Regions from separate parts of the Streptomyces sp. NPDC005266 genome, predicted to be linked through region 2. Evidence: riboswitches for the same ligand, from Rfam matches in the RefSeq annotation. Region 2 holds a riboswitch; each other region holds the start of a gene.
The links. A riboswitch is a leader RNA that binds a small molecule or an ion and turns the genes downstream of it on or off. The one in region 2 is predicted to bind cyclic di-AMP.
Positions count from the first base shown of each region.

Region 1: another riboswitch for cyclic di-AMP. It lies ahead of ABZU99_RS33105 (M23 family metallopeptidase); the one in region 2 lies ahead of ABZU99_RS29035 (transglycosylase family protein).
Region 3: another riboswitch for cyclic di-AMP. It lies ahead of ABZU99_RS16330 (NlpC/P60 family protein); the one in region 2 lies ahead of ABZU99_RS29035 (transglycosylase family protein).

Region 1 is NZ_JBEXHC010000030.1:69,776-71,967, forward strand. Features, by position in the region: gene ABZU99_RS33095 (PP2C family protein-serine/threonine phosphatase) at 1-792, shown strand, start outside; gene ABZU99_RS33100 (hypothetical protein) at 946-1,068, opposite strand; cyclic di-AMP (ydaO/yuaA leader) riboswitch at 1,061-1,196, shown strand; gene ABZU99_RS33105 (M23 family metallopeptidase) at 1,208-2,192, shown strand, end outside.
Region 2 is NZ_JBEXHC010000022.1:40,190-42,381, reverse strand. Features, by position in the region: gene eno (phosphopyruvate hydratase) at 1-98, opposite strand, end outside; gene ABZU99_RS29035 (transglycosylase family protein) at 336-1,046, opposite strand; cyclic di-AMP (ydaO/yuaA leader) riboswitch at 1,054-1,222, opposite strand; gene ABZU99_RS29030 (transglycosylase family protein) at 1,477-2,192, opposite strand, start outside.
Region 3 is NZ_JBEXHC010000007.1:157,058-159,249, forward strand. Features, by position in the region: gene pcrA (DNA helicase PcrA) at 1-173, opposite strand, end outside; cyclic di-AMP (ydaO/yuaA leader) riboswitch at 759-919, shown strand; gene ABZU99_RS16330 (NlpC/P60 family protein) at 927-2,096, shown strand.

The sequences.
Region 1 (2,192 bases), on a different contig from region 2:
CCCGTGCCGCCCGCCCGCCTGGCCGGTCTGGACATCGCGGCGCGCTATGTGGCGGCGGAGAGGTTCGCCGCGATCGGCGGTGACCTGTACGCGGTCCAGGACACCCCGCACGGCGTCCGGCTGGTCGTCGGGGACGTACGCGGCAAGGGACTGCAGGCCGTGGAGATCGTCGCGATCCTCATCGGCGCCTTCCGGGAGGCGGCGGAGCAGGAGTCGACGCTGGAGGGGCTGGCGGGCCGGCTGGAGCGGGCGTTGCAGCGCGAGGGCGCCCGGCGGGCCGATATGGAGGTCTCGGAGGGGTTCACGACGGCCGTTCTCGCCGAGCTCCCGCGCGCCGACACGACCCTGCGCGTGATCACCCGAGGCCATCCGGCGCCCCTGCTGCTGCGGGGGGACGGCGAGGTGCGCGCGCTGGAGCCGGAGGCCTTCGCGCTGCCGCTGGGGATGGGGGAACTGAGCGGCTTGCCCGACCGGGTGACGGAGCTGCCGTTCGCCGAGGGCGAGACGCTGCTGCTGTTCACGGACGGGGTGTCGGAGGCCCGCGACTCGCACGGCGAGTTCTACGACCCCGTGGAGCGGCTGCGCGGCCATGCCTTCGCGGGGCCGGGGGAGCTGCTGGACGTGCTGGTGGCCGATGTCGAACGGCATACGGGTGGCGGCACTTCGGACGACATGGCGTTGCTGGCGGTCCGCCGCGTACCGGCCCGGACGAACGGGGGCGCGGGCAGCGGGAACGGGAGCGGGCTGGTGAGCGGCAGTGGGCCGGCGAACGTGAGCGACCACCGTCCGTAGTCGGAGGAGATCCCTCCGCGTAACGATTGACACACGATCAGCCGAACAAGGTTTTGCCAGCCCTTTTCGGGGGTGCTGACTCGCCCCGATATGTCCATCTTTGGTTCCTAAGTTCACGCCAAAGCTGCGCAGATTCTTCAGAAGAGCTTGGAATCACATGGCGCCAACCATTAACGTTCGATAACGCAGCGCGGTCGTCACAACCGTCGTCAGGGCGGTACCGTGCGCCGTCGCCGAATCCCGTACGCACTGCGGCAGCACCACCAGCAGCAGCACAGCACCACACTGCACCAAGGGAACCGGGGAACCACCACCTTGGGGTGAATCGGGTCGAACCTGACCCGTAGGAGACCTTCCTGCTCCGAACCCGTCAGCTAACCCGGTAGGCGAGAGGGAAGGAAAGGAGTGCGCCCCCGTGGCGTCCAACAGATCTGCTCTGGACGAGGCTCCGTACCGCTCATTCGGAGGCGGCCTCGGGACCGCCACCGCCTACGGCCCCGGCTTTGACGCCGGCGCCGGGACGGGCGCTGGGGACGGCCGCTTCGCCGCCGAGGGGATCGCCGACCGGAACGCCGATGGGGGCGCGTCCGAGGGCTCGGATCCCGGCCTCGACCCCGAGCCCTGGGAAGAGTGGAACCCCACCGAGGACTCCATCGCTCCCCTCCGCGGCCGGCACCGCGTCGTCAAGCAGCGGGGCGGTTCCATGGCGCGCAGCAGCGCCGTCCTCGGGGTCGGCGTCATCGCGGCGGTCGGCGCCGGCGGCATGGCGAGCGCCAAGGACCGTCCGGCGGCACCCATCGCCATGCCCGATCTCTCGCACGTCGCCGACCAGGTCGAGGCCCGGCTCCCCGCCGCCAAGGACCTGCCCGGCATCGGCTCGTTCCTCTCCGGCGACGAGGGCTCCTCCTCCGAGCCCGCGGCCCCCCTCTCCCAGGCCGGACTGACCGCCCAGGACGAGAAGAGCGGCACCACCGACGCCGGCGAGGCCCTGCGCGCCCGCATCCTGCAGCAGGCCGAGAGCCAGCAGAACGCCGCCGACGAGGACCAGCGCATCGCCGCGGCCAAGGCCGCCGCCGACAAGGCCGCCGACGCCGCGGCACAGCGCAAGGCCGACGCCGCCGCGGCGAAGAAGGCCGCCGAGCAGAAGGCCAAGGAGGCCGCCGCCAAGAAGGCCGAGGCCGAGCGCCGCGCCAAGCTCGCCGCCGCCTACACCCTCCCCGTCACCTCGTACACCCTGACCGCCGGCTTCGGCCAGGCCGGCGACCTGTGGTCCGCCGACCACACCGGCCTGGACTTCGCCGCCCCGACCGGCACCCCGGCCAAGGCGGTCCACCGCGGCACCATCACCCAGGCGGGCTGGGCCGGTTCGTACGGCTACCGCATCGTTCTCACCCTCGACG
Region 2 (2,192 bases):
CCGGTGCTGCCGTCGTCGAGGCCGACCTCGACCTCGACCGTGGGGTTGCCTCGCGAGTCGAGGATCTCGCGAGCTACGACGACGTCGATGGACGGCACGAGGTTCTCCTTCGTATGTGTCTGCGGTAGCAGCACGAGCCTAACGGGCCGGGAGGGCTGCACCCCCCGTTAGCCCGCCCCGCGAGACAGGACGTGGCACAAAAACCCGGATTGGCCGCGGATATCCAGATTTCCGGGTGACTGACAAGCCCCGGCCGGACACACCGAGGGGGCGGCGCGCCCGGCCGGGGCTGGATTCTCGGAGGCCGGGCCCGAGCGGAGGCCGGCCGAGGTGGGTCAGCTCAGGTGGAGCTGCTGGCCCGGGTAGATCAGGTCGGCCTGCTCGACGATGTCCTTGTTCAGCGTGAAGAGCTTCTTCCAGCCGCCCTTGACCCGGTGCTCCTTGGCGATCTTGGCAAGGGTGTCGCCGGACTCGACCTTGTACTCGCCGTCACCCTTCTTGACCGGGCCGCGGGTCTGCGAGCGCCCGGCGTGCTCGGGCTCGCTGCGGGTCTCGGCCTTCGGCTGGGCGGGCTGGGCCGCCGGGGCCGACTGCGAGGGCTGGGGGGAGGACTGGGTGGAGGCGTCGGACTGCGCCTGCGAGCCCGAGGAGGAGCCGGAGGAGCCCGAGGGGGCGCCACCGGAGGTCAGGCCCTTACCGCAGACCGGCCAGGCGCCCTTGCCCTGGCTGGAGAGCACCTTCTCGGCGATCTGGATCTGCTGGTCCTTGCTGGCCTTGTCCGCGGTGGGGGCGAACGCGGTACCGCCGTAGGCGGCCCAGGTGGAGCTCGAGAACTGCAGACCGCCGTAGTAGCCGTTGCCGGTGTTGATCGACCAGTTGCCGCCGGCCTCGCACTGGGCGACCTGGTCCCACTGGGACGTGGTGGCGGCGGAGGCGGAGGTGGCGCCGAGGAGCGGCGCGGCCACGGCCGCGCCGGCGATGCCGGTGAGCGCGGCGATACGGGTGACCTTGGACGGGCGGCGGTGCTTGCCGTTGGACTTGAGCATCGTTGGTTCGTTTCCTCACCGACGCCTACGAGGTGAGCTGTCGGGTTCGGGCGTGAGTTGCCCGGCCGGATACGGCACGCCGCATCCGGCTTCACCCCTAGCCGTCGAGCCCGCTTCCACAGGCTTTTCGGCACCTACCTTGGGTCCCCCGCTCCTGCCTTCGGCGCTGACGCGTCGGTACCGGTCGACCGCCGGCAGGATTCGGCGTGACGATCGACGGTGCCCGCGGTAGCGAGCGGAAAGACGTTAAACACACCTGTGGGGAAGGTTCAAACACCTTCATCTCGTCGCAGGATGGTGTTCCCGATCTCACTTGTCGCACATCCCCGCAGGTAGGACCGGGTGCGGAGGGATCGGACAGGGGGAACACGCCGGACGATGTGACGAGAGGTATATCTCACCGGTTCCAGATCGGGCAATTCCCCCCGAATTACCGCCCCTTGGCGGATAGGTCAAGGCGCTGACCAGGGAGGATGAGGTCCGGGTCGGACCCGATGACCTGCTCGTTGGTGTCGTAGAGCCCATGCCACCCATCGGCCAACTCGCCCCGTTGGGCAATCGCTGACAGATTGTCACCCGGTCGGACGGTGTAGTCGTCACCCGTAGAGCCCTGGGCACGGTCCGCGTCGCCGCGGGAGGCATGCTTCCCGGAGGGCCGGGCATCCGCCGTCGAACCGTCGCCCGCGCGCTCTCCCGCGCCTTCTTCACCCCGATGGCGGCCGCTGGGCGCGGGATCGGCGGACGAGTCCGGCGCGTCCGGGGAGGCGGAGGGGTCCGGCGAGGACGTGGAGTCGTCCAGTCCGTCGGGGGACTGGGAGGTACGGGGCGCGTCCGGCTTCTCGGCACTCGGGGACGCATCCGGCGTACGGGGCGTATCGGATGATCCGGAGTCACCGGACGCGTCGGACGGCAGCACACCGTCCAGCAGCCCCCGGCCCTCCTCCGTGTCGCCGCGCTGGGCCGAACCCGGCCGGTCCGGGGTGGCCGTGGAGCCAGGGTCCACATCGGGGGCGCCGCTGCCGTCGGAGAGCCCGGCGTTCAGCGCACAGCTCGGCCAGGCGTCCGGGCCGCGGTCACCCAGAATCGATTCGGCAACGGTTATCTGCTGGGAGCGGCTGGCCAGATCGGGGCGCGGGGCGTAGTCCG
Region 3 (2,192 bases), on a different contig from region 2:
GCCTCTCTGGGCGGCGCGGGCGCGTCGAAGCCGGTGCGGAAGAGGTAGTGCGGCACGTCTTCACCGCCCACGGGGCCGTGCTCCACGGGTCCCTCGCGGTCCTCAGGCGGCGGGGGCTCCTCGTCGGAGTGCCCGAGGTCCGCCAGGAAGCTGTCGTCAAAGAGGCTGCTCATCGCTCACCGAGTCTAAGCGGCGCCACCGACACGTAGGCGCGGATAGGGCGACCCGGGGGTGCGTTGTCGGGTGCCACGGTGCGTCGTCGGGTGCCGGGGTGCGGTGTCGGGTGCCAGGGTGCGTCGTCGGGCGCCGGGGGTGCGGTGCCGGGTGCCAGGGTGCGTCGTCGGGCGCCGGGGGGGCGGTGTCGGGTGCCAGGGTGCGTCGTCGGGCGCCGGGGGCGGGGCCTCCGGGGCGGGGGGCCTGGACCGATATATTTAGGCGCCGGAAGCCGGAAGCGTGGGGTGGGCCGGAGATCGGCGCCACAAATACACGTAGGCGTCCAGGCCCCCCGCCCCTGCACCCCCGCCCCCTCCCGAGCGCTGGCGGCTGCCGCTTTGGTGGTCCGGTCGGGCGCCGGGGAGGGGGCGCACCCTCAGCGGCCTCTGGCCGGTGGGCGGTCCAGACGGCGGGGACGGGACCCGCACAGGGCCGTCTCGAGGGGTGTTTCGGGTAAAACGACCATCAGCCTTCACAGAAGCACCACTAGTTCGTTACCGTCCTGCGTCAGGCAGCCCGACACCCGTCGGCGACCGCGTCGGCACGGGCGGCCTCCGCCGAGTCCGGAACGTCGCGACACCGTGGCAGCCGGAGCCGGGGACCCACAACGCAAGACCGGGGTGAATCGGCCGCGTGGGCCGTAGGGCAGCCTTCCGAACCGCCCGAACCCGACAGCTAACCCGGTAGGCGGTCCACGGAAGGAGTCGCCACCCTTGGCGTCGCACCGCAAGCCGCGGACCCGAATACCGGCCTCGCTCTCCGGTCCTGGCCGCCGTACCGCTGTCGGGGTCACCACCGCCGCCCTGGCTTCCGTCACGCTCCTGTCCCAGACGGCGAACGCCGCGCCCGGCGATCACAAACCGGCCGCCACCCAGTCGATCGAGAAGGTCAAAGAGAGGGTCGACACCCTCTACCACCAGGCGGAAACCGCCACCCAGCGCTACAACGCCGCCAAGGAGCGCACCGACCAGCAGCGCGTCAAGGTGGACCGGCTGCTGGACAAGGTCGCGCAGCGGACCGAGAAGCTGAACGAGGCGCGGCGCACGCTCGGCAATTACGCCGCCGCCCAGTACCGCGACGGTGGCATGGCCACCAGCGCCGCGGCCCTGCTGTTCTCCAACGATCCGCAGGACATGTTCGACCAGTCCCACCTCATGGACCGGATGAGCGGCAAGCAGAAGCAGGCCGTCGACGACTTCGAGACGCAGCGGACGAAGGCCGCCGAGGAGCGCGGTAAGGCCACCGAGAGCCTGGCCTCGCTGACCGCGTCGCAGAAGGAGCTGAAGACCCAGAAGAAGTCCGTCCAGGACAAGCTGGCCGAGGCCCGCCGACTGCTGGCGAATCTGACGGCCAAGGAGAAGGCCCGGCTGGCGGAGATCGAGAGGAAGAAGGAGGCGGAGGACCGGCGCAAGGCGGCGGAGCTGGCCCAGAAGCAGCGCCAGGCGGCGGCCGAGCGCAAGCAGCAGCAGGAGCGCAACGACAGCTCCGGCTCCGGTTCGACGGCCCCCTCCGCACCGTCCGTCCCCTCCAACAGCTCGAAGGCGGCCCAGGCGGTCGCCTTCGCGAAGGCGCAGGTCGGCAAGCCGTACGTCTGGGGCGCGACCGGCCCCAACTCCTTCGACTGCTCAGGGCTGACCCAGGCCGCCTGGAAGACCGCCGGGGTGTCGCTGCCGCGCACGACCTGGGACCAGGTGAAGGCCGGCACGCGCGTCTCCACGTCCGACCTCCAGCCGGGCGATCTCGTCTTCTTCTATGACGACATCAGCCATGTCGGGCTCTATATAGGCAACGGGATGATGATCCACGCGCCGAAGCCCGGGGACGTGGTGAAGAAGGCCCCGATCACCGAGATGCCGATCTATGGGAGCGTACGGCCCGCCTGAGCGGATGCGGTGAAGTTCGCCGCTGGTCCCTCGCCGTTCGGCCTGGCCGAGGGCTTGGACGCCGAGAAGGATCAGCACTTGACTTCGCCGTAACGC